Regions from separate parts of the Rhizobium sp. 42MFCr.1 genome, predicted to be linked through region 2. Evidence: predicted binding sites of a transcription regulator. Region 2 holds the regulator's gene; the other holds the start of a gene.
What was found. Region 2 encodes LexA, which represses DNA repair genes until DNA is damaged. Its sites were predicted from a motif close to TGTTCNNNNTGTGTTCNG; they were not measured.
Positions count from the first base shown of each region.

Region 1: the regulator LexA is predicted to act here: its motif matches at 10,190-10,207, upstream of C934_RS0119450 (ribonuclease T2 family protein).

Region 1 is NZ_KB897838.1:3,619-19,606, reverse strand. It holds gene C934_RS0119490 (serine hydrolase domain-containing protein) at 1-649, opposite strand, end outside; gene C934_RS0119485 (DUF3419 family protein) at 822-2,066, shown strand; gene C934_RS0119480 (class I SAM-dependent methyltransferase) at 2,063-2,734, shown strand; gene C934_RS0119475 (glycoside hydrolase family 25 protein) at 2,865-3,662, shown strand; gene C934_RS0119470 (lytic murein transglycosylase) at 3,746-4,978, shown strand; gene metF (methylenetetrahydrofolate reductase [NAD(P)H]) at 5,490-6,389, opposite strand; gene C934_RS0119460 (ArsR/SmtB family transcription factor) at 6,394-7,416, opposite strand; gene ettA (energy-dependent translational throttle protein EttA) at 7,583-9,232, opposite strand; gene C934_RS0119450 (ribonuclease T2 family protein) at 9,442-10,176, opposite strand; gene C934_RS0119445 (alpha/beta hydrolase) at 10,335-11,264, shown strand; gene C934_RS0119440 (DMT family transporter) at 11,281-12,237, shown strand; gene C934_RS0119435 (CaiB/BaiF CoA transferase family protein) at 12,256-13,458, shown strand; gene C934_RS0119430 (thiamine pyrophosphate-binding protein) at 13,455-15,113, shown strand; gene C934_RS0119425 (RidA family protein) at 15,153-15,497, opposite strand; gene C934_RS0119420 (TIGR01244 family sulfur transferase) at 15,570-15,908, opposite strand; gene C934_RS0119415 (DUF4432 family protein) at 15,978-15,988, opposite strand, start outside.
Region 2 is NZ_KB897844.1:38,961-54,948, forward strand. It holds gene lpdA (dihydrolipoyl dehydrogenase) at 1-495, opposite strand, end outside; gene C934_RS0122250 (GNAT family N-acetyltransferase) at 511-1,092, opposite strand; gene C934_RS0122255 (SGNH/GDSL hydrolase family protein) at 1,095-1,736, opposite strand; gene C934_RS0122260 (pyruvate dehydrogenase complex dihydrolipoamide acetyltransferase) at 1,756-3,096, opposite strand; gene C934_RS0122265 (pyruvate dehydrogenase complex E1 component subunit beta) at 3,115-4,491, opposite strand; gene pdhA (pyruvate dehydrogenase (acetyl-transferring) E1 component subunit alpha) at 4,509-5,555, opposite strand; gene C934_RS0122275 (FtsB family cell division protein) at 5,702-6,022, opposite strand; gene eno (phosphopyruvate hydratase) at 6,168-7,442, opposite strand; gene C934_RS0122285 (methyl-accepting chemotaxis protein) at 7,858-9,702, shown strand; gene kdsA (3-deoxy-8-phosphooctulonate synthase) at 9,723-10,568, opposite strand; gene C934_RS0122295 (VOC family protein) at 10,565-11,449, opposite strand; gene lexA (transcriptional repressor LexA) at 11,649-12,365, shown strand; gene C934_RS33285 (hypothetical protein) at 12,400-13,080, opposite strand; gene C934_RS33290 (ComEC/Rec2 family competence protein) at 13,071-13,427, opposite strand; gene gltA (citrate synthase) at 14,102-15,391, shown strand; gene lpxB (lipid-A-disaccharide synthase) at 15,421-15,988, opposite strand, start outside.

The DNA of each region.
Region 1 (15,988 bases), on a different contig from region 2:
CGAACGCGATTTTGTTGTCGAGCATCAGCCGCCCGACGATGGCTGCATTCACGGTCTTCGTCATCGACCAGCCTGTGAGCGGCATCATCGGACCGAATCCATCACTATAGCGCTCCGCGATGATGCGGCCGTTGCGAACCACGACAACCGCGCGCATTGCAGGACCGATCAGCTCGGCATCTGAAAGCAGTGCATCGACACGGCTGTCATTGGCCTTCGCGACGGCATTTCCCTCCGGCCATGGGGCCTCATTTTGCGGCTCCGGAGTCACCGGAACCTCGGGCACGGCGCGCGCCGCGGCCTCGAAGTCACCATCCGGCACGCTGCTGCAGCCGAGTGCGCCGCGATAGATCGCATGGCCCGGCGCGAAGAGCCCGAGGATACGAGCGGTAACCCGCTTGTCCTGCCTGTCGACAGTGACGCGTACCAGTCGTAGCAACGGATTTCCCGGCGCCTGAACGTCCTCGTAAAGCACCTGTTCGGGGTCACGCCCTGCCAGGAATACGTTCGAGCAAACGATCTTGGCTGCGTAACCATCACCGACTCGCAGCAATTCAGGTGGCCGCGCATAAAGCCAAGCCGCGCTCATAGCGACGATCGCGACCAGCAAAAGAGCGAGTGGCCTCACGACACGCAGCACAAATCGCATATGCGATCCTCCTTGCCCACAAGAGAAGCAGGAAAGCCGGCAGCGCGAAAGCCCCCAATGCCCGGATGTTTTTCCATTTCCACCGACGGAAGCACGCGCCCACAGCTTGCGTCATCAAACTGTAGTGACGGCGCGCTAAACGCCCTGAACGCTAAAAGGGTGAAAGACTCATATGACGGAATTTGCACCGGATGCCGGCTTCCGCAAGAACCGGAAACTCAAGGCAGCTCTTCTCCGCCACAATGCCTTCTCCAAGGCAGGCTTTTCGGAACGGCTCTTTGGGTTGCTGTTTTCCGGCCTGGTCTATCCGCAAATCTGGGAAGATCCCGACCTCGACATGCTGGCGATGGAGCTTCAGCCTCACCACCGCATCGTGACGATCGGCTCCGGCGGCTGCAACATGCTTGCCTATCTTTCCAGGAGCCCGGCGTCGATTGATGTGGTCGATCTCAATCCGCATCATATTGCCCTCAATCGCCTGAAGCTTGCCGCGTTCAGCCACCTTCCCGCACACGCCGATCTCGTTCGCTTCCTCGCCACACCGCGCGAGTTGTCGAACAGCCACGCCTTCGACCAATTCCTCGCTGCAAATCTTGACGACGCGACCCGCAACTACTGGAACGCCCGCAAGTTCGGCCGTCGGCGGGTCACGGTTTTCGACCGCAACATCTACGAAACAGGTCTCCTCGGTCGGTTCATTGGAGCAGCACACCTTCTGGCCCGCCTGCATGGCGTCGACCTGACGGAAATGACCAAGACGCGCTCCCTGCGCGAGCAGCGCCAGTTCTTCGACGAGAAGATCGCACCACTCTTCGACAAGCCGGTCGTACGCTGGATCACCGGCCGCAAGAGCTCGTTGTTCGGCCTCGGTATCCCGCCACAGCAATACGACGAACTGGCAAGCCTCGCCGCCGAGCAGTCAATCGCGCCGGTCCTACGGCACCGACTTGAGAAGCTGGCCTGTCACTTCCCCATGCAGGAAAACTATTTTGCCTGGCAGGCTTTCGCTCGCCGCTACGCGCCGAAGGGCGAAGGCACACTCCCAACCTATCTCGAGCCCGCGAACTACGAGGCGATCCGTGGCAATGTGGATCGCGTCACCGTTCATCATGCAAGCTTCACGGAACTGCTCGCCGGCGAGCCGGCCGGATCGCGCGATCGCTACGTCCTCCTGGATGCACAGGACTGGATGACGGACCAGCAACTCAACGACCTATGGGCAGAGATCAGCCGCACGGCGCGCGAAGGTGCCCGGGCGATCTTCCGTACGGCGGCCGAAAAGAGCATCATCGAAGGCCGTCTGTCGCCTGCAATCCGCGATCAGTGGACGTACATGGAAAAGCGCTCCGCCGAACTCACGGCGCTTGATCGCTCGGCAATCTATGGCGGCTTCCATATCTACGGGAAGAATGCGTGAGCGGGGTCGGCACGAATCCCGTCACCAAGGACGACGGCCACGCCGCCCTGATGGACGGCATGTACCGTTATCAGCGCCACATCTATGACCTGACGCGCAAGTACTACCTTCTCGGCCGTGATGAGACGATCCGCAATCTGAATGTGCCGGAAGACGGCACCCTGCTGGAGGTCGGTTGCGGAACCGGCCGCAACCTGGCGCTCGCCCATAAATATTACCCGCGGGCTCGGCTGTTCGGCCTGGACATCTCGCACGAGATGCTGATCTCCGCGCGCAAAACATTCGAGACCAAAGCAACGCTTCCGGATTTCCGCGTCGCGGACGCGACCGCCTTCACGCCGCGCGAGTTCGGCGTCAGCGGCTTCGACCGCATTCTCATTTCCTACGCCCTTTCGATGATCCCCGATTGGGAACGCGCCGTCGACTCGGCCGTGGCCGCCCTCGCCCCCGGCGGCGAGCTGCACATCGTCGATTTCGGCCAGCAGGAGCGCCTTCCGGGCTGGTTTGCACGCTTTCTCAAGGCGTGGCTGCGAAAATTTCACGTGTCGCCGCGTGCCGATTTGCGGCAGGTTCTCGCGTCGCAAGCCTCTGAAAATCAAGCGCGACTGACCTTCGAGACCATTAGTGGCGGCTATGCCTGGCGGGCCGTCATTGTGACCAAACCTTGACATTTCGCTTGAAACTAACCGTTTTTTTACGTTGATATGGAAAATAGAGGGGACATTCCTCTGCTGGACGCGTCTTTAACGGGGTCGAGCTGTGGGGCAAAAAATCCATTCGTTTCGCGACGGAACATCTATGCGCCGGCTTCTGTTTTGCGTTTTGCCGTTGGCTGTCATGCTCGCCGGATGCACGTCATCGGGCTATGATTTTCTCGAAACAGCGTCCGTGAAGCCAAAGACGCGCTTCAAGGACACCGATCCCCAGGACTTCGGATCAAAGCATCCTGAGCAGCAGCCGATCCACGGTATCGACGTGTCGAAGTGGCAGGGCAATATCGACTGGCAGACGGTCAAGGGTTCCGGCGTTGCTTTCGCCTTCATCAAGGCGACCGAAGGCAAGGACCGCATCGATCCGCGCTTCAACGAATACTGGCAGCGCGCCCGCGCCGTCGGCATTCCGCACGCTCCCTATCATTTCTACTATTTCTGCTCGACGCCCGATGAGCAGGCTGACTGGTTTATCCGTAACGTGCCCAAGGAATCCATGCGCCTGCCGCCGGTCCTCGACGCCGAATGGAATGCGGAATCGAAGACATGCCGCTATCGCCCCGATCCGGCGACGGTCCGCGCCCAGCTTCAGCGCTTCATGGATCGCCTCGAGGCCCATTACGGCAAGCGGCCGATCATCTATACCTCGGTAGACTTCCACCGCGACAATCTCGTCGGCTACTTCCAGAATTACCACTTCTGGGTCCGCTCCACCGCCAAGCATCCCGAAGTCACCTATGCCGACCGCCGTTGGGCCTTCTGGCAATACACGTCGACGGGCGTCATCCCCGGTATCAAGGGTCCAACGGACATCAATGTCTTTGCCGGATCGACCCAGAATTGGCACAACTGGGTAGCGGCTGTATCAAAGGACACAAATTCTTAGTAACGTCGCCTCGTCTTTCTTGCTTCCGTCACAATCATTTGGGAAATCGACGGAAATTCCATTTTATGACGAGGATCGAAACTATGTACGTCTCGCCCGCAAGCCGCACGGCACTTGCACTCCTTTTCGCTGCCGGTCTGGCGACCGGCGCAGCCGCGCAGACGCCGGCACCGAGTGCCCCGGCTTCGCAGACACCGGCGGTAGCATGTGACGGCGACCTCAGCGAATTCTTGGCCGGCGTAAAGGCCGACGCCATCGCAGCGGGCGCATCGGCCGAAGCTGCTGACAAGGCTCTGGAAGGCGCACAGATCGACCAGAAGGTCTTGAGCCGCGACCGCGCTCAGGGCGTGTTCAAGCAGACTTTCCTGGAATTCTCGCAACGCACTGTCAGCCAGGGCCGGCTCGACATTGGCCGCCAGAAGATGAAGCAATACGCAGATGTCTTCGCCCGTGCTGAGCAGGAATTTGGTGTACCCGCAGGGGTTATCACCGCCTTCTGGGCGATGGAAACCGACTTCGGCGCCGTACAGGGCGACTTCAACACCCGCAACGCCCTCGTGACCCTGGCTCACGACTGCCGCCGTCCGGAGCTTTTCCGTCCGCAGCTGATCGCCCTCATCGAAATGGTTCAGCATGGCGACCTCGACCCGGCAACCAACACCGGTGCCTGGGCCGGCGAGATCGGCCAGGTCCAGATGCTGCCTCGTGACATAGTCGCCTATGGCATGGACGGCGACGGCGATGGTCACGTCCGCCTCAAGCAGAGCGGCCCCGACGCCATTCTGACTGCGGCCAAGTTCATCCAGCATCTCGGCTTCCAGAAGGGCCAGCCGTGGATCCAGGAAGTCACGCTTCCCGAGAACCTCCCCTGGGAGAAATCCGGTATCGGTGGCCCACTGACGGCCGGTGAGTGGTTCGCCCTTGGCGTCAAGCCGCGCGATGGCAACACGAGCTTCGGCAACCTGCATGGCGACCTGATACTGCCGCAGGGTCGCCTTGGCCCGACCTTCATTGCCTATCCGAATTTCCAGATCTATCTCGAATGGAACAAGTCGTTCATCTACACGACCTCGGCCGCCTATTTCGCGACACGCCTTGCCGGCGCTGAGACCTATCTCAAGGGCACGCCCGAACAGGGACTTTCCAACGACCAGATGAAGGAACTGCAGACCAAGCTCGGAACGCTCGGTCACGACGTCGGCAAGGTCGACGGCATCCTTGGTTCAGGCACGCGCGTCGCCATCCAGAAGGAGCAGCAGCGTCTCGGTATTCCCGCCGATGGCTGGGCAACGCCGACGCTCCTCAACTCGCTCTGATCACGTTTCCTCAAGCGAGCACTTTAAGGCCGGGTTTCGCACCCGGCCTTTTCATTTTCGGGGATTGTTCCATGGTTTCAGGCGCTTCAGGCAAAGCCTTCATCTTGCCGCAAGTGTGAAGGCTGGATCGCCGACCTTAACGGCCGGTTAAAATCTGTGAATATTTTTCCACGGAGATTTATCTTGCGATTTCAACAAATTAAAGAAAGCATCACGGCCGCAATGTGACATTTTCGCCGCAGCGCAATATAAAATCCGCTTTCCAAGCGACACAATCACGACATATTATCGCAACTGTTAACGCGAGGAGACAGACATGGGACTTACACAATCCTTGAATGTCCTTTTGGTCAGCGCGGCGTTTGCATTTGTATTGACAATGCTTTTCATCTGAACGCCGAGGCAAGCGAACAGTACCGAGACTCCTGAGTAGCGAAACAGTTCAATGAATCAGAAAAGCGCATCCCACGAGGAGATGCGCTTTTCTTTTTGTCGTCACTGACGGAGCAGCCTACGCGGCAGCGCCAGCCTTGCTGGCGCCTTCCCGTGTGAAGCCGAGATTGGTCAGCACGGCCGAAACGAGCGGCGCCCGGTTCATCGTGTAAAGGTGGAAATCGGTGAGCCCGCGGCGAGCCAGATCCTCGATCTGTTCGGCGGCAACCTCAGCGGCAACCTTGGCTCTTTCTTCCGGCTTGTCGTCGTAGCCTGCAAAGCGTTCATCGAGAAATGCAGGGATGACCGTGCCGCAGGCACCGGCGAAGCGCTTCAGCTGCGTCAGGTTCTGGATCGGCATGATGCCCGGCACAACCGGGATCTTGATGCCCGCAACCCGCACCTTTTCCAGGTAGCGCTCGAAATTGTCGTTATCGAAGAAGAACTGCGTCAGCGCGCGGGTCGCGCCGTTATCCGCCTTCTGCTTCAGCATCTCGATGTCGGCGGTGGTATCGCGGCTTTCCGGATGCTTTTCCGGGTAGGCCGACACCGAAATCTCGAAATCGCCGATCTCACGCAGACCGGCAACCAATGCCGCCGCATTCGCATAGCCGCCGGGATGCGGCTGATAGGGCGCGCCAACGCCGCCCGGAGCATCGCCACGCAGCGCCACGAAATGCTTCACGCCAACCTTGCGGAAGCTGTCGATGACGCTATGCGTTTCGTCCTTCGTCGCGCCGACGCAGGTGAGATGCGACGCCGTGGCGAGCGGGGTTTCGGAAAGGAACCGTGAGACAGTCGCCAGTGTAGGCGCCTTGGTGGTGCCACCGGCGCCATAGGTCACCGATACGAAGTCGGGATTCCAGTCCTGCAGATCGGTGACCGTATTCCACAGCTGACCTTCCATCTCTTCCGACTTAGGCGGAAAGAACTCGAAGGAAATGCCGATTTTGCGGCGCGCGTCGCTGTTCAAAGCCATATGATTATCTCCCGGCAAGTATGGGTTCGGCGCCTTCGCTCGCTGCGGAGGCCATAAGGCGCCGGGGGTCGCGCGCAAGCCAGACAGTGACGGTGAGCCCCTGCCCGCTTTCATGACCCGGATGAAGATCGACGACCTGCTCGACATCCAGCCCAGCCTTGCGCAGCCAGTCGGACATCGACTGATGCGAAAAGCCGAGGCGAACATGCGCATGCTCGTCGCGAAGATACTCCAGCCCATGCGGGGCAAGATCGATGATGACCAACCGCCCGCCTGGCCGCAGCATGCGCGCTGCCTCGCCGATCGCGATCTCGGGCTGGTCGAAGAAATGCAGTACCTGGTGGATCGTCACCACGTCGAAATCCTGCGCCTCGAACGGCAGGTTCAGGATATCGGCGTGTCGGACGGATGCCTTGGTAATCCCTGACTTGTCGAGGTTGGCGCGCGCCACGCTCAGCATGTCGCGGCTGGCGTCGACGCCGATCGCCCGGCGATAGAGGCCAGATAGAAGCTCGAGGATGCGACCCGTTCCGGTGCCGAGGTCGAGAAGCGAGTCTATGGGCTGGCTGCCGAGCAGCCGAATGACCGCGGCATCGACCTCTTCGTCAGCGGCATGCAGACGGCGAAGTTCGTCCCACTCGGCGGCATTGCGGCTGAAATAGGCCTGTGCCCGCTCGGCCCGCTGGCGCTTGACCGCCGCCAACCGTTCGCTGTCACGCAGGATCACAGCATCGTTCTCGGAGGCATGAGCCAGCAGGCTACGCACGAACGTGGCCGCCTTGCCATCCTGCCGAAGCCGGAAATAGGCCCAAGCGCCCTCCTGGTAACGGTCGATGAGGTCCGCTTCGCCAAGCAGCTTGAGGTGGCGAGAGATGCGTGGTTGGGATTGGCCAAGGATTTCTGTAAGATCGGTGACCGTCAGGTCCCCTGCTGCAAGGAGCGCCAGCAGGCGAAGACGCGTCGGCTCGCCGGCCGCCCTGAGGACGTCCACCAATGCATCCAATCCAAGTCTGATAGGCTCACCCATACTCGATCCAATCAACATATAAAGATATCTTTATGTGAAACGATTGGGCGTGGCAAGCCGCAATTCCCTCCGTTCACGAAATTAGCTGCTCGGATCACGACATCGACGCGCGCAAAAAAGCCCCGGCGAACCGGGGCTTCCAGGTCTCCAACGCGATATTGGGTGATCAGCGCGTCAGGCGCTTGTAAGTCACCCGATGCGGATTGATCGAATCGACACCGAGACGGCGCATCTTGTCCTTTTCGTAGTCTTCGAAATTGCCTTCGAACCACTCGACATGGCTGTCGCCTTCAAAGGCGAGGATGTGCGTCGCCAGACGGTCGAGGAACATGCGATCGTGGCTGATGATGACGGCGCAACCGGCGAAGTTTTCGAGCGCATCCTCGAGTGCTGCCAACGTTTCCGTATCGAGGTCGTTGGTCGGTTCGTCGAGCAGGATGACGTTGCCGCCGGCCTTCAGCATCTTGGCAAGGTGAACGCGGTTGCGCTGACCGCCGGAAAGCGTGCCGACCTTCTGCTGCTGGTCGCCGCCCTTGAAGTTGAAGGCGCCGCAATAGGCACGGCTGTTCACTTCATGCTTGCCGAGCTTGATGATGTCGTTGCCGCCGGAGATTTCCTCCCAGACCGTCTTGTTGCCGTCGAGTGCGTCGCGGCTCTGGTCGACATAGCCGAGATCAACGGTCTCGCCGATACGGATCTCGCCGCTATCGGGCTTTTCCTGATCCGTGATCATACGGAACAGCGTCGTCTTGCCGGCGCCGTTCGGACCGATGACGCCGACGATACCGCCGGGCGGCAGCTTGAAGGTGAGGTTCTCGATGAGCACGGTATCGCCGTAGCCCTTGGTGAGGTTCTCGGCTTCGATGACCACCTGGCCAAGGCGCTCGCCGACCGGGATGACGATCTGCGCATCGCCGGGGCGACGGGCCTCTGCCGCCGCGACCAACTCGTCATAGGCACGGATACGCGCCTTGGACTTTGCCTGGCGGGCCTTCGGGCTGGCGGCCATCCATTCCTGCTCGCGGCTGATCGCCTTCTGGCGGGAGGCCTCTTCGCGGCCCTCCTGCTGCATGCGCTTGGCCTTCGATTGAAGATAGGCGGAGTAGTTGCCCTCGTAGGGGATACCGCGACCACGGTCGAGTTCGAGGATCCAGCCCGTGACGTTGTCGAGGAAGTAGCGATCGTGGGTGATCATCAGGACCGAGCCGGGGTATTGGCGCAAATGTTTTTCAAGCCAGGCAATCGTCTCGGCGTCGAGGTGGTTGGTTGGTTCGTCGAGCAGCAGCAGGTCGGGCTGCGCCAACAACAGGCGGCAGAGCGCCACGCGGCGCTTTTCGCCGCCGGAGAGCTTCTCGACCGAAGAGTCGCCTGGCGGGCAGCGCAGCGCGTCCATGGCCATTTCGACCTGGCTTTCAAGGTCCCAGAGATTCTGGCTGTCAATGACGTCCTGGAGCTTGGCGCCCTCTTCCGCGGTCTCGTCGGAATAGTTCATCATCAACTCGTTGTAGCGATCGAGGATCGCCTTCTTCGGCGCAACGCCTTCCATGACGTTCTCAAGGACCGTCTTCGACGCATCGAGTTGCGGCTCCTGCGCGAGGTAGCCAAGGGTAGCGCCTTCGGCGAGCCACGCCTCGCCGGTATATTCCTTGTCGAGGCCTGCCATGATGCGCAGAACGGTCGACTTACCAGCACCGTTCGGGCCGAGGATACCGATCTTGGCATCCGGATAGAAAGAAAGGTGGATATTTTCCAACACCTTCTTGTTGCCGTACGCCTTGTTGAGGCCGGCCATATGGTAGATGAACTGACGTGCCATAGATAATTCGCTCCGCGCGGGAATTTGAGTTTTGCCGCTATTTAGGCGAATTGGGGCCAAGGAGCAACGCGCGGCGGCCAAAAACCAGAGGCTTTTGCAGCATTCATAGCCGAACTCGGCACGCTCCTCTACCGTAGCGTCGCATGATCAAGGCGCAGCTAGTCGCGGCGCGTGGACGGACGAAGGCTCGTTTTCGATGAGAGGCAGTCTCAGAACCCTGCAGCGTCCACGACGCCCTCATTGCAGCCGAACGACGTCCGCCCTGCCCCCTGGATAAGGTCACGAAGGCTTGCTTGCTCGTTCGATGTCGCGCCCTCCGACAGCCCGATAGTAAGTTCGCTGATAACGCGGCCTCCGCTGGCCCGTCGGCAGCTCATCTTGACGCGATCGCCGGCACCGGGGCCGAAGCTCTTGTCGAAAGCCGCCTTGATCGCCTCCGCCGTCAGTGGCTTGCCGATATTGGTCGCGAACAGATCGCGGACTGCCGAGGCGTTCAGCTCGTTGATCAACCGAACCGACGCGCTGAAATAGTCGTCGGCGCTCATCTTCGTGCAGGTGCCGTGCTTGGTCCACTCATGCCGCTCCAGGCCGGATTGCGTACCGGGCATCGCCTTATCGAGGGCTGTCTTGGTCTCCGCCGAAAGCTCTACCTCAGGCAGCCTCCCCCACTCGCCGTCCTTGTCGGCGCTCCGCAGGGTACCAGAGACGTCGCAATAGTCCTTCCGCATCGGCCAGAGCCCGTGCAGCGAAAAATTGGTCGCGTCAAACCTCTCCCTGGTCTGGCTGCGGCATTCCGGCTTGCGCTGGTTGGTTTCACAGAACGCGGGTTGCCAGCTGGCCGCCAGAATGAAGCGCGTCCTTCCGCCGCCGTCCTGGGCTCCCGCAACGCCAGCGGCCGCAATTCCTATCAAGACTACAGCCATGCGCAGAAATGGATTGCTCATTCTCACCCCCACAAAGAACAATTCATGAACAGGAAATCACGCCGCGTTTGTTTTCACAACCCTCAATCCGTAGGGTACGAAAAATCCCTTGGCATAAATATCTGGGCGTGTTGCTTTTCACGGCCGATCTGGTCTTCTCCCGGCAACGGGAGGATATGATGTTCGCAGAAACGCAACGCCTTGAAACGGCGGACGCTTCACTCGCCTTTCATCATGAGCCGGCGCAATCCGAGGCACGCGGAATTCTCCTTGTGTCTCATGGGCTGGCCGAGCATTCCAGACGTTACTCCCGTTTTGCGGCAGCGATGGCAGCCCGCGGCTACCATGTGTTCGCCTTCGATCACCGTGGGCACGGCGAAACGACTGGCCCGGATGCGCCAATCGGGCGTTTTTCCCGCCGCAACGGCATGCGACAGGTTATCGACGATGTCGGCTCTGTCCGCGAGCTTGCCGTAAAGCAATATCCCGGCCTCCCCGTCATCCTCTTCGGGCACTCGATGGGCGGGCTCATCGCGCTCAACGCGGCGATCACCTATCCGGAGAAATATGACGCCATTGCCGTCTGGAATTCGAATTTCAACCCGGGCCTATCGGGACGGGCCGCCCAGGCGGTCCTGTTGGCAGAACGAGCCCTTAAGGGCTCCGATGTTCCAAGCGGCATCCTACCGAAGCTCACCTTCGGCACCTGGGGGAAGTCCATTGCCAACCGTCGAACCGAGTTCGACTGGCTAAGCCGCGATCCTGTTGAGGTCGACAAATACATTGCTGACCCTCTGTGTGGCTTCGATGCTTCCGTGTCGCTCTGGCTCGATATTTTCGAGATGACGTTTCGCGCACCACAAGAGGCGCAACTGGACCGGCTGCCGAAGCACACGCCGATCCACCTTGTCGGTGGCGGACAGGATCCGGCAACAGATAACGGAAAAGCGGTGATCTGGCTGTCAAAGCATTTGAAAGCTCACGGCTTCTCCCGTATCAGGACACAGATATATCAGGACATGCGCCACGAAACGCTGAATGAAATTGGAGCGGACGCGGCCATCGCCGCATTCGCCGACTGGTGCGACGAAGCGATCGCAAGATCCTGAACTGAAGGGTTTCGCGATGAGCAATGGCATTTCGTCCCGTTCTGCCTCCGCTTCGGAGGTTTCGACCGGCATTCTCCTGATGTTCCTGTCGGTGCTGGTGTCCCCGATCATCGACATCTTTTCCAAGCTCGCGATCGCTACGATTCCTGCAGCGGAAATCACCGCCGCCCGCTTTGTGGTGCAGGCTCTCTGCATGTTACCGATCGTTGTCTGGCGAGGAAGCTGGAAGACCTTCTCCTGGCGAGCCAATATCTTTCACGCCATCCGAGGCGCCATCATTACCATTTCCATGGTCTCCTTTGTTACGACGCTGAAGTTCATGCCGGTTGCTGACGCCATCGCGATTTTCTTCGTCGAGCCGATCATATTGACGATCCTGAGCAGTATCTTCCTCAAGGAGACGATCGGCTGGCGCCGCTACATTGCCTGCGGCGTCGGCTTCTTCGGCGCGATGCTGATTATCCAGCCGAGCTTTCAAGAGGTCGGCTACGTCGCGCTTCTGCCCGTCGTCAGCGCTTTCTGCATCGCCATCTTCGCCTTGATGACCCGCGTGCTTTCGCACCGAGAAGATCCGTGGGCGATGCAGCTTCAGATGGGCATCTGGGGTCTGCTGTTCTGCGCGATCCTGCTTGCCTTTGGCAGCGGCACAGGTTCCGACATCTTCGACGCGGTGATGCCGGATGGCCGGGGCTACTTCTATCTGGTCGGCGTCGGTGTCACGGCGGCCATTGCCGGCATCTTCGGCGTCTATGCCTATCGTGCAGCACCTGCCTCCATTTTGGCACCACTGCAGTATTTCGAGATCGTGTCGGCGACCTTTTTCGCCTGGCTCGTATTCGATGACTTTCCGGATGCGCTCAAGTGGGTCGGTATCCTGATCATTATCGCATCGGGCTTGTACATCATCTGGCGCGAGCGCCGCTTTGCATCGAAGCCCGTATCCGATACACCTCAATCGGCCCTGGCGCCCTGATCTGATCGTGGGAGGAACATGACAGACAATCAGCTCCAAAAACCGCCGCTATCAGGCATACGCGTCATCGAGCTTGCGCGAGTGCTTGCCGGGCCATGGGCGGGCCAGATGCTGGCCGATCTCGGTGCCGACGTGATTAAGGTCGAAAACCCCGATGGAGGCGACGACACGCGGCATTGGGGGCCCCCCTTTGTCGAAGGTGCCGACGGCGAAAACCTCTCTGCGGCCTATTACCACGCTGCCAACCGCGGCAAGCGTTCGATCACCGCCGACCTGAAGCGCGAAGAGGATCAGGCCCTCGTCCGCCGCCTTATCGCCACGGCCGACGTCGTCATCGAGAACTTCAAGCTCGGCGGCCTTGTGAAATACGGTCTCGATTATGAGAGCCTGAAAAAGATCAATCCGAAGCTTGTCTATTGCTCGATCACCGGCTTCGGCCAGAACGGTCCCTATGCCAGCCTGGCAGGTTACGACTATATCGTTCAGGGCATGTCCGGCTTCATGTCGATCACCGGCGAGCCGGACGGACAGCCGATGAAAGCGGGCGTCGCGATCGCCGACGTCTTTACCGGTATTTATGCCGTCGCAGCCATCGAGGCCGCCCTCATCCACGCGCAGAAGACCGGCGAAGGTCAGCTGGTCGATATGGCGCTACTCGACGTACAATCCGCCGTGCTCGCCAACCAAAACATGAATTATCTCGTTTCTGGCCGAGCCCCGACCCGGCTTGGGAACGCGCATCCGAATATCTCGCCCTATGAAGTCGTCCCCGCCGCCGATGGCTATCTGATCCTCGCAGTGGGCAATGACGGCCAGTTCCGCCGCCTCTGCGCGATCCTCGGCCTCCAGGGCATTGCCGACGATGCACGCTATTCCACGAACAAGGCGCGAGTCGCGAACCGCGACGAGGTACGCAAGCTGGTTTCCACCGAAACGCTGAAATGGCAGAAAGCCGACCTGTTGAAAGCCTGTGAGGCGGATGCGGTTCCGGCCGGTGCGATCAATACAATCGAAGAAATGTTTGAGGATCCGCAAATCCAGGCGCGTGGGTTGCGGGTAGATCTCGCCGACGCAAAGGGTACCGTCATTCCCGGTGTGAGGACGCCGGTCGTGCTGTCGCAAACGCCTTTGCGCTACGAGCGGCCGAGCCCGAGGCTGGGAGAGCATCAGGAGGAAGTTCTGGCGGAACTCGCCGAACTGGAGGGGAAAAGAGCATCATGAAGAAGACCGGCGGGGAACTGATCGTCGAGGCCCTGAAAGCAAATGGGGTGAAACGCCTCTCCTGCGTACCCGGCGAGAGTTTCCTTGCCGTCCTCGATGCGCTTTATGACAGCGACATCGACGTGGTGGTCTGCCGACAGGAAGGCGGCGCGGCCATGATGGCGGATGCCTGGGGCAGGCTCACCGGCGAGCCCGGCATCTGCATGGTCACCCGCGGCCCGGGCTCCACCAATGCAACGGCGGGTTTGCACATTGCCAGGCAGGATTCCATCCCGATGATCCTCTTCATCGGGCAGGTCCAGCGCGATGCCCGCGAGCGGGAGGCTTTCCAGGAGGTTGAGTATCGCCGCGCCCTCACCGAATTCAGCAAATGGGTCGGCGAGATCGACGACGCGGCTCGCATTCCGGAGTTCGTCACCCGCGCCTTTGCGATCGCAACATCCGGTCGTCCCGGCCCTGTTGTGTTGTCACTGCCTGAGGACATGCTGCGAGACGAGGTGGAGGCGCCCCGCGCAAAACGCTATTCGCGCGTCGAAGCCCATCCCGGCCGCCGCCAGATTGACGACTTCTATCTTCGCCTGCTGAAGGCGGAGCGACCGATGGTCATCGTCGGCGGCACGCGCTGGGATGCGGATGCGGTCGCCGACCTGAAAGCCTTCTCGGAACGCTTCGCGCTCCCCGTCGGATGCTCCTTCCGCCGGCAGATGCTGTTTGATCACCTACACCCGAACTATGCCGGGGATGTTGGCATCGGCGTCAACCCTGCGCTGGCGAAGGAAATCAAGGAGAGCGACCTGCTGATCCTGCTCGGCGGCCGGATGTCGGAAATGCCCTCCTCCGGCTATACGCTGATCGACATCCCCTACCCACAGCAATCGCTCGTCCACATTCATCCCGATCCTTCAGAACTCGGCCGTGTCTATCGCCCCGACCTGGCAATCTGCGCGAGCCCGAGTGACTTCGTGGCGGATCTTGCTGATCTCGAGGCGCCAAGCGAACTCAGATGGGCGGAGCGCACTGAACGGATGCACCAAGCCTACATCACCTGGTCGACACCGCCGCAGAGCGGCCCGGGACCGGTCCACATGGGACCGATCATGGAGTGGATCGAAGAAAACACACGCCCCGATGCGATCTTCACCAACGGCGCGGGAAACTATTCCACCTGGCTCCATCGTTTCCATCGCTTCCGCCAGTTCAACACCCAGGCAGCCCCGACATCAGGTTCCATGGGCTACGGCCTGCCGGCCGCTGTCGCGGCCAAGCAGCTCTTTCCCGAACGCGAGGTCATCTGCTTCGCCGGAGACGGCTGCTTCCTGATGCACGGCCAGGAGTTTGCGACTGCCGTACGCTATGGCCTGCCGATCATCGCGATCGTCATCAACAACGGCATCTATGGCACCATCCGCATGCATCAGGAGCGGGAATATCCCGGCCGCGTCAGCGGCACCGACCTGACCAACCCGGACTTTGCTTCACTTGCGCGTGCTTATGGCGGCCATGGGGAAACCGTCGAGACGACGGAAAGCTTCGCCGCCGCCTTCGAACGCGCGCGGGCAAGCGGCAAGCCCTCGATCATCGAGGTAAGGCTCGATCCGGAAGCAATTACGCCGACACGTACCCTTTCGGAAATTGCCCAAACAAAAAGCCGGTGAGTAAAACCCACCGGCCTTCGAGATTACAACACCGTCGACTTAGTCGAGGGCGGCGGTAACCGTGAACTCGACCTTGTACTTCGGTGCAGCAAGCTTGGCTTCGCTGGTAGCGCGAGCCGGCGTGTTGGCCGGGTCGACCCAGGCTTCCCAGGCAGCGTTCATTTCGGCAAAGTAGGACATGTCGGAGAGATAGATCAGCGTCTGCAGGATCTTCGACTTGTTCGAACCGGCCGCAGCGAGCAGACGATCGACTTCAGCCAGTGCCGACTTGCACTGTTCGGTGACGCTTTCGCCTTCGCCGACCTGACCTGCGAGGTAGACCGTGTTGCCGTGGACGACCGCGCCGCTCATGCGGGCGCCAACGTCGATGCGCTTAATGCTCATGATTGTCTCCTATTGGTGAAATGAAAGACGCCGCTGGAAAGAAGCGGCGTCGGACTCGGGTCAGTGATTGTGTTATGCGCGGATGTGCTGCGTCTTCTGATAGATCGCGGTCGAACGGGCACCGGAGCGGCAATAGCCGAGCATCGGACGCGGGAACTCATCAAGCGCGTCGACCATCCCGGCAATCGCCTCTTCGTTGACGCCCATCGGGCCGACCGGCACGTGTGCGATATCGAGGCCGAGTTCCTTTGCGCGCGCTTCGACCAGGGCATAAGGCGTCTGATCCGGGCTTTCGCCGTCCGGGCGATTACAAACGATCGATTTGAAGCCCATGGCCTTGATCTGATCGAGATCCTCGACCGAAATCTGTCCGGAAACCGAATATTCGTCGTCGATTTGGCGAATGTCCATCGCTAATCCTCCTGAAATCATGGGCTGAATGACTACGCCGCCCCATGCCAAGCGTCAACCGCAGATCACTCACACGAAGG
Region 2 (15,988 bases):
CAGGGCGCGGGGACGCGCACCTGTTGCAACGATGATGTGCTTGGCGGTGTAAGTGCCCTCGCCCTTGACGCCCTTCGGCACGGGATGCTGTGGCTCGACGACCGGCTTCGACGACTTGCCGACGACGATCTCACCCGGCTTGGTGATCTTGGCCTCGCCCCAGATCACGTCGACCTTGTTCTTCTTCATCAGGAAGCCGACGCCTCCGTTGAGGCGTGCGGAGACGGCGCGCGAGCGGGCAACGACCGCCTTCACGTCGGCGCTGACCTTGCCTTCCAGCACGAGACCGTAGTCCTTCAGGTGGTTGGAATGGTCGAGAATTTCGGCCGAGCGGAGCAGAGCCTTGGTTGGAATGCAGCCCCAGTTCAGGCAAATGCCGCCCAGATGCTCGCGTTCGACGATCGCGGTCTTGAGACCGAGCTGGGTGGCGCGCACAGCGGCGACATAGCCCCCGGGTCCGGAGCCGATGATGATGACGTCGTAGTTCTCAGCCATGTTTCCCTGCCTTTGCTATCGGGCGTCGCGGGTGAGAAGCACCCACTCGTGTTTCCTGCCGTTTTCGAAGAAGGCCACGGCATTCGTTCGCGCCGCCTCCGAAAATCCATTCTTCTTGTAAAGCGACAGAGCCGCCTCGTTGTAACCTGCGGTAATCAGGCTGACCGGCGCATTTTCCGCACGCTCAATCTGATCCATGAGAAGCCGTCGACCGATCCCGATGCCACGCAGATGGCTGTAGACACCGAGCGTTCCGACAAACCAGCTTCCCACCACCATTTTCTGCAGATCGATGACCGGCTTCAGCGCCGGGCGATCCGCCTCGATATTCCGTATGCCTTCGCCAAGCCCGTAGCCGATCGCGGCTCCCGCGATCTCGCCATGGGCTTCGGCAATCACGGCGTCGCTCCAGTTGCCTTGCCCCTGGTCGCCACGCAGCTTCTGCCGTCCACGCTCCATCGGCGTATCGCCGCCACCGTTTCCAAGCTCCACCAGCCAGAGCCAGGAGGCGAAACCATGGGAAGCGATGTCCGTGAGTAAAGCCAGCTCCGTCGCATCCTCCCGCGTCGCGGGACGAAGCGAAGCGAAGGATCCCATGCTCAAAGCCCCAGCATCATCCGCACAGTCGACTCCATGCCGCGCCCAAGAGCGCGGGTATTGTCCGCATCAAGGTGAATGCCATCGACCGGTGTCGTCTTCGCCACCGAATTGCCGTCAAAGAAGCCGCAGCCGAGTTCGTCCGCGAGATCACGATAAAGGGTCGGAAGCTTCGCCGACTCCTCGATGGCGCCGACGAACGACGCCGCAAATGGCACGTTTGCCGTCTCACGCACCTTCGGCGGCGCGACGATCAGAATGTCCGGCCCATCGAATTCGAAGGGCCAGGCATGATTGCGGATCAGACGCACCAGCCGGGCAATGCCCTGGCAGGCGGCAAAGGCCGAACCCGCCACGACAGGCTTCATGTCGTTGGTGCCAAGCAGCAAAATGACAAGATCAAGCGGCGCATGGCTCTGCAGAATCGTGGGAAGGATGCGTGCGCCGTTCCGGTCGCAGTCGGCGAGATGGTCGTCGAAGGCGGTGGTTCGCCCATTCAATCCTTCGGCGATGATCCGCACTTCGTTGCCGAGTGCCGCCTGAAGCGCACTTGGCCAACGATCCTTGTAGGCATGACGTCCGATCGTGTCGGCGTCATAGCCCCAAGTCAGCGAGTCACCATAGCAAAGAACGGTCTTCGTCATTTCCGCCTCCGCTCCGGTCTCAGACGAGCATACCCATCGGATTTTCGATGTAGCCCTTGAACGCCTGCAGCAACTCCGCACCAAGCGCGCCGTCGACGCAGCGATGGTCGGTCGACAGCGTGACCGTCATCACGGTTGCGACAGCCAGCTGGCCGTTCTTGACGACGGGGCGCTGCTCGCCTGCGCCGACTGCGAGGATCGTCGCATGCGGCGGGTTGATGACGGCTGCGAACTGCTTGACGCCCATCATGCCCATGTTGGAGACCGAGCTGGTTCCGCCTTGGTATTCTTCGGGCTTCAGCTTGCGATCCTTGGCGCGCTTGCCGAGATCACGCATCTCGTTGGAGATGGCCGACAGGGTCTTCTCCTCGGCCTTGCGGATGATCGGGGTGATCAGGCCGCCAGGGATCGAGACGGCAACGCCGACATCGGCGTGCTTGTGCTTGACCATGTTGGCTTCGGTCCAGGAGACGTTCGCATCCGGAACATCGCGCAGAGCCAGCGCCATAGCCTTGATGACCATATCGTTGACCGACAACTTGTAGGACGGCACACCATCCTTGCGGGGAGCGGCATCGTTCAGCTGGGCACGCAGAGACATCAGTGCATCGAGCTCGCAATCGACGGTGACGTAGAAGTGGGGCACAGTCTGCTTGGACTCGACGAGGCGCTTGGCGATGACCTTGCGCATGCCATCATGCGGCACGAGCTCGTAAGAGCCCGGTTCGAACAGCTTGAGAACGCTCTCGTCCGATGCGCCCTTCGGGGCTGCAGCAGGAGCCGGTGCGGCAGCCTGTGGAGCAGCAGCAGCCGGAGCAGCCTTTGCACCACCACCTGACACGGCCGCTTCGACATCGCTCTTGACAACGCGGCCGTGAGGGCCGGAGCCTGATATGGCCGAGAGATCGATACCGGATTCCTTGGCCAGTCGACGCGCAAGCGGCGAGGAGAAGGTGCGATTTCCGCCCGCGGGAGCGGCTGCAGGTGCCGCTGCCGGAACCGGTGCGGCAGCAGCCGGAGCCGGTGCTGCCGGCGCTGCTTCCGCCTTCCGGGCTTCAGCAGCCTTCGGCGCCGGTGCGGCAGAGCCTGCACCGCTTGCAGCAGCGGATACATCTTCGCCATCGGCAGCAAGCACGGCGATCAAGGCATTGACCTTGACGCCTTCCGTACCGGCAGGAACGACGATCTTGGCAACCGTGCCCTCATCGACGGCTTCGACTTCCATCGTTGCCTTGTCGGTTTCGATTTCCGCAATGATGTCGCCCGACTTGACCGTGTCGCCTTCCTTGACGAGCCACTTGGCCAGATTGCCTTCTTCCATCGTCGGAGAGAGGGCAGGCATCGTGATGTTGATAGGCATCGAAATACCCTCCCCTTGTTACTTGTAGCAAACGGCCTTTACGGCATCGACGACCTCGGCGACGCTCGGCAGTGCGAGCTTCTCGAGATTGGCGGCGTAGGGCATCGGAACGTCCTTGCCGGCGATCGTGAGAACCGGCGCATCGAGGTAGTCAAAGGCCTGCTGCATGACGCGGGTAGCGATTTCGGTGCCGACCGAGTTCTGCGGATAGCCTTCCTCGACGGTGACCAGACGGCCGGTCTTCTTGACCGATTCAATCACGGTCGGAAGGTCCATCGGGCGCAGCGTGCGCAGATCGATCAGCTCGGCATCGATGCCGATCTTTTCGAGTTCGGCGACGGCCTTGGTGGCATAGGTCATGCCGATGCCGAAGGAGACGATCGTGACGTCCCTGCCCGGACGATGGATGCGAGCCTTGCCGATCGGGAGAACGAAATTATCGAGCTTCGGCACATCGAAATGCTGACCGTAGAGGATTTCGTTCTCGAGGAAGACAACAGGGTTCGGATCGCGGATGGCAGCCTTGAGCAGACCCTTTGCGTCGGATGCCGTGTAGGGCATGACGACCTTGAGGCCCGGGATCTGGCTGTACCATGCCGAGTAGTCCTGGCTGTGCTGGGCACCGACGCGGGCAGCTGCACCGTTCGGGCCGCGGAAGACGATCGGAGCACCCATCTGGCCACCGGACATGTAGAGCGTCTTGGCGGCGGAGTTGATGATCTGGTCGATCGCCTGCATGGCGAAGTTGAAGGTCATGAACTCGACGATCGGCTTCAGACCGGACATGGCAGCACCGACGCCGACGCCGGCAAAGCCGTGCTCGGTGATCGGGGTGTCGATGACGCGGCGGGCGCCGAATTCCTGCAGAAGACCCTGGGTGACCTTGTAGGCGCCCTGGTATTCGGCAACTTCTTCGCCCATGACGAAGACGCTGTCGTCGGCGCGCATTTCTTCGGCCATGGCATCGCGAAGCGCTTCGCGAACAGTCATGGAGACCATTTCCGTACCTGCCGGAATTTCCCGATCGTTCGGCACGGCAGCCTTCGGCTCCGCCGGAACCGGAGCAGCAGCAGGCTTTTCTTCCGCCTGCGGAGCGGCAGCGACAGGTGCGGGCTGCGCGGCAGGTGCGGCAGAGATGTCGGACGCCGATTCACCGTCCTGAAGCAGGACCGCGATCTTGGCATTGACCTTCACATTTTCCGTGCCGGCCGGAACCAGGAGCTTGCCGATGACGCCTTCATCGACGGCTTCGACTTCCATCGTTGCCTTGTCGGTTTCGATTTCGGCGATCACGTCACCAGACTTGACGGTGTCGCCTTCCTGCTTGAGCCATTTGGAAAGCGTGCCTTCTTCCATCGTCGGAGAGAGGGCGGGCATGAGAATATCGATTGGCATGGGTCGTCCCTCCCCGATTAGAGCAGAATGTCAGTGTAGAGCTCGGATGCATCCGGCTCCGGATCGGACTGGGCGAAGTCGGCGCTGTCGGCAACGACATCGCGGACATCCTTGTCGATCGCCTTCAGATCGTCTTCCGAGGCCCAACCCTTCTCAAGGAGGCGCGCACGCACCTGCTCGATCGGATCCTGCTCGGAGCGCATCTTCTGCACTTCTTCCTTCGTGCGGTACTTCGCCGGGTCGGACATCGAGTGACCGCGATAGCGGTAGGTCAGCATCTCGAGGATGATCGGACCCTTGCCGGAGCGGCAATGCTCGAGGGCTTCGTCGGCTGCGGCCTTTACGGCGCGGACATCCATGCCATCGACCTGGATGCCGGGGATGCCGAAGCCGGAGCCACGCAGGGAGTAGTTCGACTGCGCGGTCGCGCGGGCAGTCGAGGTGCCCATGGCGTAACGGTTGTTTTCGACGATGTAGATGATCGGGAGCTTCCAGAGAGCAGCCATGTTGAAGCTCTCGTAGACCTGGCCCTGGTTCGCAGCACCGTCACCGAAGTAAGCGACGGAAACGCTGTCGTTGCCGCGGTAGCGATTGGCGAAAGCGAGACCCGTTCCAAGCGAAACCTGGGCGCCGACGATGCCGTGACCGCCGTAAAAATGCTTCTCTTTCGAGAACATGTGCATCGAGCCGCCCTTGCCGCGCGAATAACCGCTACGGCGGCCGGTCAGTTCGGCCATGACGCCACGCGCGCTCATGCCGGTCGCCAGCATATGGCCGTGATCGCGATAGGCGGTGATAACCTGATCGCCTTCTTTCTGCGCCATCTGCATGCCGACGACGACAGCTTCCTGACCGATGTAGAGGTGACAGAAACCGCCAATGAAGCCCATGCCGTAGAGCTGCCCGGCCTTCTCTTCGAAGCGGCGGATCAGCAGCATTTCGCGGTAGGCCTTGAGCTCCTCGTCGCGCGTGAAATCAGCGACAGGACCACCATTCGAGGCCTTGTTTGCCGGCTTTGCGCTAGTTTTACGGCTGGAAACGGTCGCGGTTTTTCGCGGCGCCATTCAACCCTCCCTATGGGTTTGTCGGTTCTTTGGTGGCGCACACCATAGGGAAGAAATTTAGCCACAGCAATGCCATAAATGCATGGCTCGTATTCATCAGTAAATCACTGATAAATAACGCTTTATTTCGATTAACTGAATTTCGGTTAATTCGAATAGTGATTGAATATGACGATCTCGTCGGCGCGAGAAACATTAAGCTGAAGACGCGCTTTCTCGTCCAGCATGTCCTTGTCCATCGAACCGTCGCTCAGCAGCGCGACCTGCTTTTCAAGATGCTCGCGCTTGCCTTTCAGAACCGCCAACTCCCTTTCGCGCGCTATCCGCTGGCGCTCGAACCCCTCGGTTGCCCGCAGACCGTAATCACCATGAATGCAATGATAGCCGAAGTAGGAGAGAAACGCGACCGTCATCGCGGGAACCACGAAACGACCGATCTTTTTCTTCTTGTGATGCTTTGTCCACATAAACGCACGCTCGAACGCATTACCTCGATGCGCTGAAGACTACCGGGCAGAGATTAACTGTCCGTTGACTATGAAAAATCGGGCACGAAAAAACCCGCGCCTTTCGTAGACGCGGGTCCAAGTCGCTCAATTCAGGCGCGATTGATCAGCCGCGGATGATCGAACGGCCGGCGTAGCGGGCCTGCGGGCCGAGACCCTCTTCGATGCGGATCAGCTGGTTGTACTTGGCCAGGCGATCCGAGCGCGACAGCGAGCCGGTCTTGATCTGACCGCAGTTGGTGGCGACCGCCAGATCGGCAATCGTCGAATCTTCGGTTTCACCGGAACGGTGCGACATGACTGCGGTGTAGGCAGCCTTATGCGCAGTGTTGACGGCGTCGAGCGTTTCCGTCAGCGAGCCGATCTGGTTGACCTTGACGAGGATCGAGTTGGCAACGCCCATGCGGATACCATCACGCAGACGGGCCGAGTTGGTGACGAACAGATCGTCACCGACCAGCTGGACCTTCTTGCCGGCCAGATCCGTCAGTGCCTTCCAGCCGTCCCAATCGTCTTCAGCCATACCGTCTTCGATGGAGACGATCGGATACTGGGCGGCGAGCTGGGCAAGGTATTCAGCCATGGCACCCGATTCCAGCGTGCGGCCTTCGCCTTCGAGAACGTACTTGCCGTCCTTGAAGAATTCGGTCGCAGCGCAGTCGAGGCCGAGGTAGATGTCTTCGCCCGGCTTGTAGCCGGCTTTCTCGATCGACTTCATGATGAAGTCGAGGGCTTCAGGGGCGCTCTTCAGGCCCGGCGCGAAACCACCCTCATCGCCGACGTTGGTGTTGTGGCCCTGAGCCGACAGCTCCTTCTTGAGGACGTGGAATACTTCCGAGCCCATGCGAACGGCTTCGCGGATGGAATCGGCACCGACCGGCAGGATCATGAACTCCTGGAAGTCGATCGGGTTGTCGGCATGCGCGCCACCGTTGATGATGTTCATCATCGGGACCGGCAGCAGGTGGGCGCTGGCGCCACCGACATAACGGTAGAGCGGCAGGCCGGCAGCCTGGGCAGCAGCCTTGGCAACCGCGAGCGATACGCCGAGGATGGCGTTGGCGCCGAGGCGCGACTTGTTCGGCGTGCCGTCCAGTTCGATCATGATGTTGTCGATCTGGATCTGGTTTTCGGCATCAATGCCGCCGATCGCGTCAAAGATTTCGGTGTTGGCGGCTTCGACAGCCTTTTCAACACCCTTGCCGAGATAGCGATTGCCACCATCGCGAACTTCAACAGCTTCGTGAGCACCGGTGGAAGCGCCCGACGGCACCGCCGCACGGCCCATGCTGCCGTCTTCGAGATAGACATCGACTTCGACGGTCGGATTGCCACGGCTGTCGAGAATCTCGCGGGCGATAATGTCGGTAATTGCAGTCATCGGTTCTTCCTGCTCGGTGGGTGATAACGTTGGAAGCCTGTTTAATCGAAGGCACACAAATTACAATGCCACACTGACGACAGATGGCATGCCACGGCCCTAACGGGTGAATATGTCAGGCCTTTGAAGGCACGCCCGGCCGTTGGTTAGAGACAACGCTTATCAACTTTCAAAACCTGAAGTTTTGGAAATATAAATTTTGACTTTCAAGCTGGTTGTAAATTTATCGACCAGTAACCAATCATATTTATAGTTAACGGCCGAAAGGAAATAGCACCTTCTTCGGCAGGCGTTATTGCATGATGCGCTTCCTTATGCGGCCAGGCCGCCTGTCACGATCCATAGCTGCTGCTCGAAAATTTCCAATGGTTTCAGAAACGACGTCGTTCACTATTTACTATTTACGGGGCATAGGATGAAACTCAATATTGCACGAAGCCTTGCAATCTTCGCGGTGGTCGTCGCCACCGGGCTCATTGCTTCGATCGGCATACAAAACTACGCCTTCAATAAGCTACGCGTGAACGGCGAGATGTACCGGCAAATCGTCTACGGCAAGGATCTCGTTGCCGATATTCTGCCGCCGCCCCTCTATATCGTTGAATCCTACATGCTTGCACTCGAGGCGGTGCAGCGCCCGGAGGTCGCCGGAAAGAACATCGACCGCATTCAAAATGTCCTGAAGCCCGCCTATGAGGATCGCCGCAAGTATTGGCAGGCAACCGCGCTCAGCGCAGACCTCAAGGAAAAACTTCTGAACGACGTCCTCATCAAAGGCGATGCGTTCTGGAAGGTGATACAGGACGAACTCGCGCCCGCCATCCTTAACGACGACTCTGCGGTCATCCCGACAGCCTTCGAGAAGCTTGCGACCAATTTTCATATCCACGAAACGGCGGTCAACGAGCTCGTTGATATGGCGAACGCCTTCCTGGCAAAGGCTGAAAAAGACGCGGCCGAACAGACAAGCATTCTCTCGGCGATCACGGTTGCATCTGCGGCGGTCTCGCTTTGCCTGCTTCTTGGCGGCCTCTACGCCTTCCGCCGGCGCGCCATCGTGCCACTTTCGGCGATGCGCGACTACATGGCGATCCTGGCGGGCGGCGACTATTCCAAGGAAGTCCCCTTCAGCCACCGTGTCGATGAAATTGGCGAAATGGCACGCGCCGTCACCGTGCTTCGCGAATCGGCGCAAGAACGGAACAAAATCCGCGAACACCAGGATGCGGAGCGCCAGGCCCAAGCCCAGCGCGATGCGGCGCTGGCCGCCTCCAAGGCTGATGAGGATGCCGGCCGCGAACGCATCATCGTGAGCCTGAGCCGCGGCCTGGACCGTCTTTCCCGCGGCGACCTCACCGTCCAGCTCAACGAAGCGTTCGCGCCAGACTACGAGAGGCTACGCGAGCAGTTCAATTCGAGCGTTCGCACGCTTTCCGGCACAATGAGGGATATCGCGACGGCAACCACTACGGTCAGGACTGGCACTAGCGAAATCGCAACAAGCACGGATGATCTGGCCCGGCGAACGAAACATCAGGCCGCATCGCTGGAGCAGGCAGCCTCGGCGCTAGATCAGATCACGGTTACGGTCAAAAACTCGTCGGAACGCGCCCATGAAGCAAACGCGATGATGACGGTGACGAAGGAAAGCGCCAGCTATTCGGCAACTGTCGTGCACGAGGCCGTAGCTGCAATGGAGAAGATCGAAGCATCATCCGTGCAGATCGGCGAAATCATCAACGTCATCGACGAGATCGCCTTCCAGACCAACTTGCTCGCGCTCAATGCTGGTGTTGAGGCCGCTCGTGCCGGCGAGGCCGGAAAGGGTTTTGCCGTCGTGGCGCAAGAAGTGCGCGACCTCGCCGGCCGCTCTGCCAAGCTGGCGAAGGAAATCAAGCAGTTGGTCGAGACTTCGTCCAGTCAGGTGTCAACCGGCGTTGCCTTGGTGAACCGCACCGGCGAAGCCTTGAACAGTATCGATCAGCAGGTGCTGAAGGTGACGACGCTGATCGAGGCGATCGTGCGCTCTTCCTCTGAACAGACGACCGCGCTCGTCGAGGTCAATGCCGCCGTCAACACCATGGACAGCGTCACCCAACAAAACGCCGCGATGGCGGAGGAAACCAGCGCAGCCTGCCGCGAGCTTGGCAACGAGGCGCTACACCTCAATCACCTGCTCTCCCGCTTCGCTCTCGAAGGCACGGAGAGGACGGCAGGATCGGCATGTCCCACAAAGACGAGGTTGGCGCTCGCCGGTTGACGGCGTGCACGTCCATCCATTTATCCCGCCTTGGCAATCGCATCGAAGGCCAGCAGCTTTTCGAGAAGCCGCGGCATATCCCGCAGATAGACCATGTTGGGACCATCCGAAGGCGCATTGTCAGGATCCTCGTGAGTTTCCACGAATACGCCAGCGACGCCGACAGCGACCGCCGCACGCGCGAGCGTCTCCACGAACTCGCGCTGCCCTCCGCTCGAACCGCCCTGCCCGCCCGGCTGCTGGACCGAATGCGTGGCGTCGAAGACCACGGGGGCGCCCATCGCCGCCATGACAGGCAGCGATCGCATGTCGGAGACCAGCGTATTGTAGCCGAAGGAAGCACCGCGTTCGCAAAGCAAGATGTTCGGATTTCCGCTCGAATTCAGCTTGTTGAGAACGTTCTTCATGTCCCAGGGCGCGAGGAACTGCCCCTTCTTGACGTTGATGACGCGGCCGGTCTTGGCGGCGGCAACGAGCAGGTCGGTCTGACGGCTGAGGAAAGCTGGGATCTGCAGGATGTCGACGACGGTGGACACCTCGGCACACTGCTCTTCGGTATGAATGTCGGTCAGGACAGGAAAGCCGTATTCCCTCTTGAGATCGGCGAACACTTCAAGCGCCGTTTCGAGGCCGATACCGCGCTGCGCTGACAGCGACGTCCGGTTCGCCTTGTCAAAGGAGGACTTGTAGACGAGGCCGAGACCAAGCTTGTCGCAGAGTTCCTTCAGCACACCGGCGACCATGAAGGCATGCTCGCGGCTCTCCATCTGACAAGGCCCGGCAATCAGCGACAGCTTGCCGGAATTCGAAAAGGTGACGCGGCCGGCGCCTTCGCCGACCACGACTTCGGAATTTGTCTGGCTCATCGTTTCTCCTCGAAGGCGAAGAGAGCGCCCTGTCCGGGCGCGGCCTTCACCAGAATTCGATTGTTCTTGCGCGTATAGGTCATCCCGTTAGCAGCCAATTGCGCTTCTGTCACGGCGAGATCGCCTACTTTGAAAACGATGGCAACACCACGCAGACCGCGATCGTCGGAAGGCGCAGGGATGTCGAAGTAGGCGTCCAGTCCATCCGGGGAGAGAACACTCACTCTGGCATTCGGAGTTGTCACACTCACACCGAAGGCCTCATTGGTCGTTCCCAAGCTGTGGGCGGCGGCGCGCAGGAATGGTCCAAACGCCTTGGGGTCGGGTGCCCCAAGCACGATCTCTGCGATCCCAACCACCCCATTTGCATGCACTTGCAGGGCTTTCCGGTCGGCTGGCAGCGGGTTGACACGTTGGCATGTGAAGAAAAAGAAATCTGGAGCGCGCAGGTCAACTGCAAAGGCGAGCTTAAATGCAGCCGTCACCTCCGAGCCATCGGGCATCTTCATCGGCCGCTCGAACTGCAGCATCTCGCCGCCATTGATCTTTTCGGACAGAAACCGGGCATGGTCGCGATCGGCATCCGCCGTCGCAAAGACCACGGCAGACAGCCCATCGTCTCCACATCGGAATCGAAAGGCACGGTCCCGCGCGGTGAAGACATTGCCTTTCTGCGCCGAAGCTTCATGCAGTTCGGCATTGGCGACCCCGAGAGGCTCCAGATAAGTTTCGTCGGCGAAGAATATGCAGGCATTCTCGGTCCCAAACGGGTGCCGGGCGTCGGGCGCGACGGTGAATCCCAGCTTTCCGAGACGCTCGCGCGAGAGCCTGATATTTGGAACCGGCAGCACGATGTGGTCCAGCGGATGCGCTTCGCTCATGGCAACTTCTCCGGAATTTGCGAAGATGTGCGCCGGGCAACAGGACAATGCAACCCCCTTCTACGCTTTCGGTCAAATGAGACGCAAAAACTCAGCAAGTTGCAGGCAAGTTTTACGAAAATTTAGGTACTTGCGGAACACATATGGAACATATAGTGTCTGTTCTGTCTTTGTTTCACGACTCTGGGGTTCAACTTCGATGCTGACGCGCAAGCAACAGGAGCTTCTTCTCTTCATTCACGAGCGAATGAAGGAGTCCGGTGTCCCCCCTTCTTTTGATGAAATGAAGGATGCCTTGGACCTCGCGTCGAAGTCAGGCATCCACCGGCTGATTACCGCGCTGGAGGAACGGGGCTTCATTCGCCGACTGCCGAATCGAGCCCGCGCTCTGGAAGTCATCAAACTGCCCGAGGCATATAACCCGAGCCTGCAGCCCCGCCGCGGTTTTTCGCCGAGCGTTATCGAAGGCAGCCTCGGCAAACCACAGCCAGTTGTGGCGCCGAAGCCAGCGCCGCAGGCTGACAACGGCGGTCCTGCCTCTGTACCGGTCATGGGACGGATTGCTGCCGGCGTACCGATTTCGGCAATTCAGAACAATACCCATGACATCACGGTTCCGGCGGACATGCTTGGCCCAGGCGAGCACTATGCGCTTGAGGTCAAGGGCGACTCGATGATCGAGGCCGGCATCTTTGATGGCGACACGGTAATCATCCGCAACGGCAGCACCGCCAATGCCGGCGACATCGTTGTTGCGCTTGTCGATGATGAGGAAGCGACGCTCAAGCGCTTCCGCCGGAAAGGCGCCTCCATCGCACTTGAGGCGGCAAACCCGGCTTACGAGACGCGCATTTTCGGGCCTGACCGTGTCAAGGTCCAGGGCAAGCTTGTCGGCCTCATTCGCCGCTATCATTGAAGGCAAGCGGCTCGCCGTCAAAGGTGCCGCTTCGCTAATTATACGCCCGATGGCGGATCCAAGGGCGGTCGAGCCTCGTATAGGCCGTCGTGACGACGGGGCTACCTTGATCGTCGATCCTTACCTCAGCGGCACCAAAGCGACGCAAGTTTTCGCCGGTGAACAAAAGTGCGCCCGACCGGCACCGCGTCGTGCGGAGGCGAGCGGGTGTCACGACGATATCGGCCGTATCGCAGGCAGCGCCGAAGTAAGCGGGATTTTCGACGATCGTCACGACGTAGCCGCTATCGTGCGTGGCTGTGCACCAGACGCCTTTCAGGCATACAAATCGGTTCTCAGCGCTCGTCGCAGCCTGACGTAACGCATCGCGGGCATTGCGCAATTCCACGGCAGATAACCTTTCCGATCTGCCTTGAATGTCCCGCCGCCTGATAGCGTTGACACCCTCCAACAATTGCGGTGGTTGATCTCGCTCCGCGGCGAGCGCCATTCGCCATTGGTCGAAAATGAAGTCAGGCGGATGCGGCCGGTTCGGTGCAAGGACTTGTCCTCTCACAATCGCGACGAGATTGCCGTCTTCGGCAATGACCATGTCGGGCGGCGGTTCGCTCGGCGCAACCACAACAAGCACTGTTGCCAGCGCCGCAATGCCAGCGCCGAGGTAGCGGATCTTGGAGCGCAGAAGGGCAAGTAAGAGGAACCCTGCTACCGCCACAGGAAAATACCAACCCGGCAATCTGCCGATATCGATATTGCCGCCCAGGTCGAGACCATCTGGGCAATGGCGATCACGATGTCGAGCCCGAAACCGGCAATTTTCCATGGAATGACGTCGAGGCCCAAAGGTGTCAGCAGCATAGCGAGCATGCCCATCGGCATCACCACGAAAGAGACCACCGGCATGGCCATGAGATTTGCCGGCAGACCATAAGCGTTGAGCCGGTGGAAGTGCTCGACGGCGAAAAGCGCGGTCGAGAAGCCGCCGATCATCGCGGTCAGCAGGATGCCACCAAAGAAGCATATGATGAAAACGACGGGCGTTACTGCGGCGACCTGCAGCAAGGGATGTTCGTGCGGCGGCCTTCTTGACCAGATCGCGTAAACCGGCGACGAGGGCAAGCGTCGCCGCAAACGACATCCGGAGCTCGGCCGGGGCACTTCCAAGCACGAACCAGAGGATCGCGCCCGCCCCAGCGAAGACGGACGAAACCAGGAAGAACCGCCCATGCTCTATCTCCGTTGCCACGGCGAGACGAAGCCACACGGTACAACGATCCGACGCAGTCCTTATCCGTGTCGGCCACGGCACGAAGGATTGCGTCCGGAAAGTTAGCGGAGGTTCCGCAGGAACTCGTGGCACGAGAAAAGAAGGCTGTGGCGCGCGCCCAAACGCGTCCGCGCCGGGTGTGGCTTCCCTCACCTCCAATGGCCTCAACCCCGGCATGCATTGCGCCCAAAAACAGCCGCCCGTACAACCAGAATGAAAGCTAACGGGCTTCCAAGCAAGAATAATCGATTGAAATCTGAAGGAAAATCGGAAGCCGGAAAAGCTAAGGATAATCATCAGCTTCTGCTATGCGCAGGGGTCATCGCAGAAGTGCCCAAAAGTTGATACTGCGATGCACAAAATGGCGTCACGGTAACTTGGCATTAGGCGCGCGATCATATAGCAATCATCGACGACGCTTAACCCTATGGCGCTTTTATGGCGCCAACCGCCAGTTTGGAGGATCATAATGACGGAACAAAGCGCAACACTGAAAATCGGTGACAAATCAGTCGATCTCGCCGTCAAGAGCGGCACCATCGGTCCTGACGTCATCGATATCGGCGCCCTGTACAAGAACACGGCTTCCTTCACGTACGATCCTGGTTTCACCTCGACCGCGTCCTGTGAATCGAAAATCACCTATATCGACGGTGACGCCGGCGTACTGCTGCATCGCGGCTATCCGATCGAGCAGCTCGCCGAGCACGGGGACTTCCTCGAAGTCTGCTACCTGCTTCTCTACGGAGAACTGCCGACCGCAGCCCAGAAGAAGGACTTCGACTATCGCGTGACGCATCACACGATGGTGCATGAGCAGATGAGCCGGTTCTTCACGGGCTTCCGCCGCGATGCACATCCGATGGCTGTCATGTGCGGTTGCGTCGGCGCGCTGTCGGCGTTCTACCACGACTCCACCGACATCACCGATCCGCATCAGCGCATGGTCGCAAGCCTGCGTATGATCGCCAAGATGCCAACGCTGGCCGCCATGGCCTACAAGTATCACATCGGCCAGCCCTTCGTTTACCCGAAGAACGATCTCGACTACGCGTCGAACTTCCTGCGCATGTGCTTTGCAGTTCCTTGCGAGGAATATGTGGTCAATCCGGTTCTGGCCCGCGCCATGGACCGCATCTTCATCCTGCACGCCGACCACGAGCAGAACGCGTCGACCTCGACCGTCCGCCTCGCCGGCTCGTCGGGTGCAAACCCGTTTGCCTGCATCGCAGCCGGCATTGCATGCCTCTGGGGCCCGGCACACGGCGGCGCCAACGAAGCAGCGCTGAACATGCTGACTGAGATCGGCACTGTTGACCGCATTCCGGAATACATCGCCCGCGCCAAGGACAAGAACGATCCGTTCCGCCTGATGGGCTTCGGTCACCGCGTCTACAAGAACTACGATCCGCGCGCCAAGATCATGCAGAAGACGACGCATGAGGTTCTCGGCGAACTCGGCGTCAAGGACGATCCGTTGCTCGAAGTTGCGATGGAACTCGAGCGCATCGCCCTAACCGATGAATACTTCATCGAGAAGAAGCTCTATCCGAACATCGACTTCTACTCCGGCATCACGCTGAAAGCCCTGGGCTTCCCCACGACTATGTTCACCGTGCTGTTTGCCCTGGCCCGTACGGTCGGCTGGATTGCCCAGTGGAACGAGATGATCGAAGATCCGGAGCAGCGTATCGGTCGCCCGCGCCAGCTTTATGTCGGCGAACCGGAGCGCGACTACGTGCCGGTTTCCAAGCGCTAATCGGCGATCACAGACAGCAAAAAGCCCGGTCAGAAATGACCGGGCTTTTTCTTTTGGAGAACGTCGAGAACAATCTCTGCCGCATGTTCTCCCGGCGGCTTCTCGGTCTGCATTCTCTGCCAGAGAACGTCGAAGCCCTGCATCATTGCCTGCCGTGGCAGGCTATCCGCTGAAAGCTTCTCCATCCAGCGAGCGAAGCTGCCGCCTCGGACCACGTCGTTGATATACTCGGGCACAACAGCGTAATCGGCGATCAAGTTCGGAAGCGCAGCACTCCACGTTTTGATCTTGCTGGTCATGAGCCTGATGATCCAGTCCGTCTTGTACGCCGAAACACAGGGAACGCCCGTCAAAGCCAGCTCAAGCACGACAGTGCCGGAGGCAGCCATGGCGGCATCGGCCTCCGTGAACGCTCGCCACTTCGCCTCGGCTCCCGTCACGATCTCCGGCTTGGCCGTCCAATCCTTGACGAGCTCACGGATCATGGCTTCGCGGCGTGGCATCGTCGGCAAAATAATACGCATCTCGCCGTTGCGCGCTACCAACTCGCTAATGGCATCGCCAAAGTGTGGCAGCAGCTTGGCGATCTCCGACGAG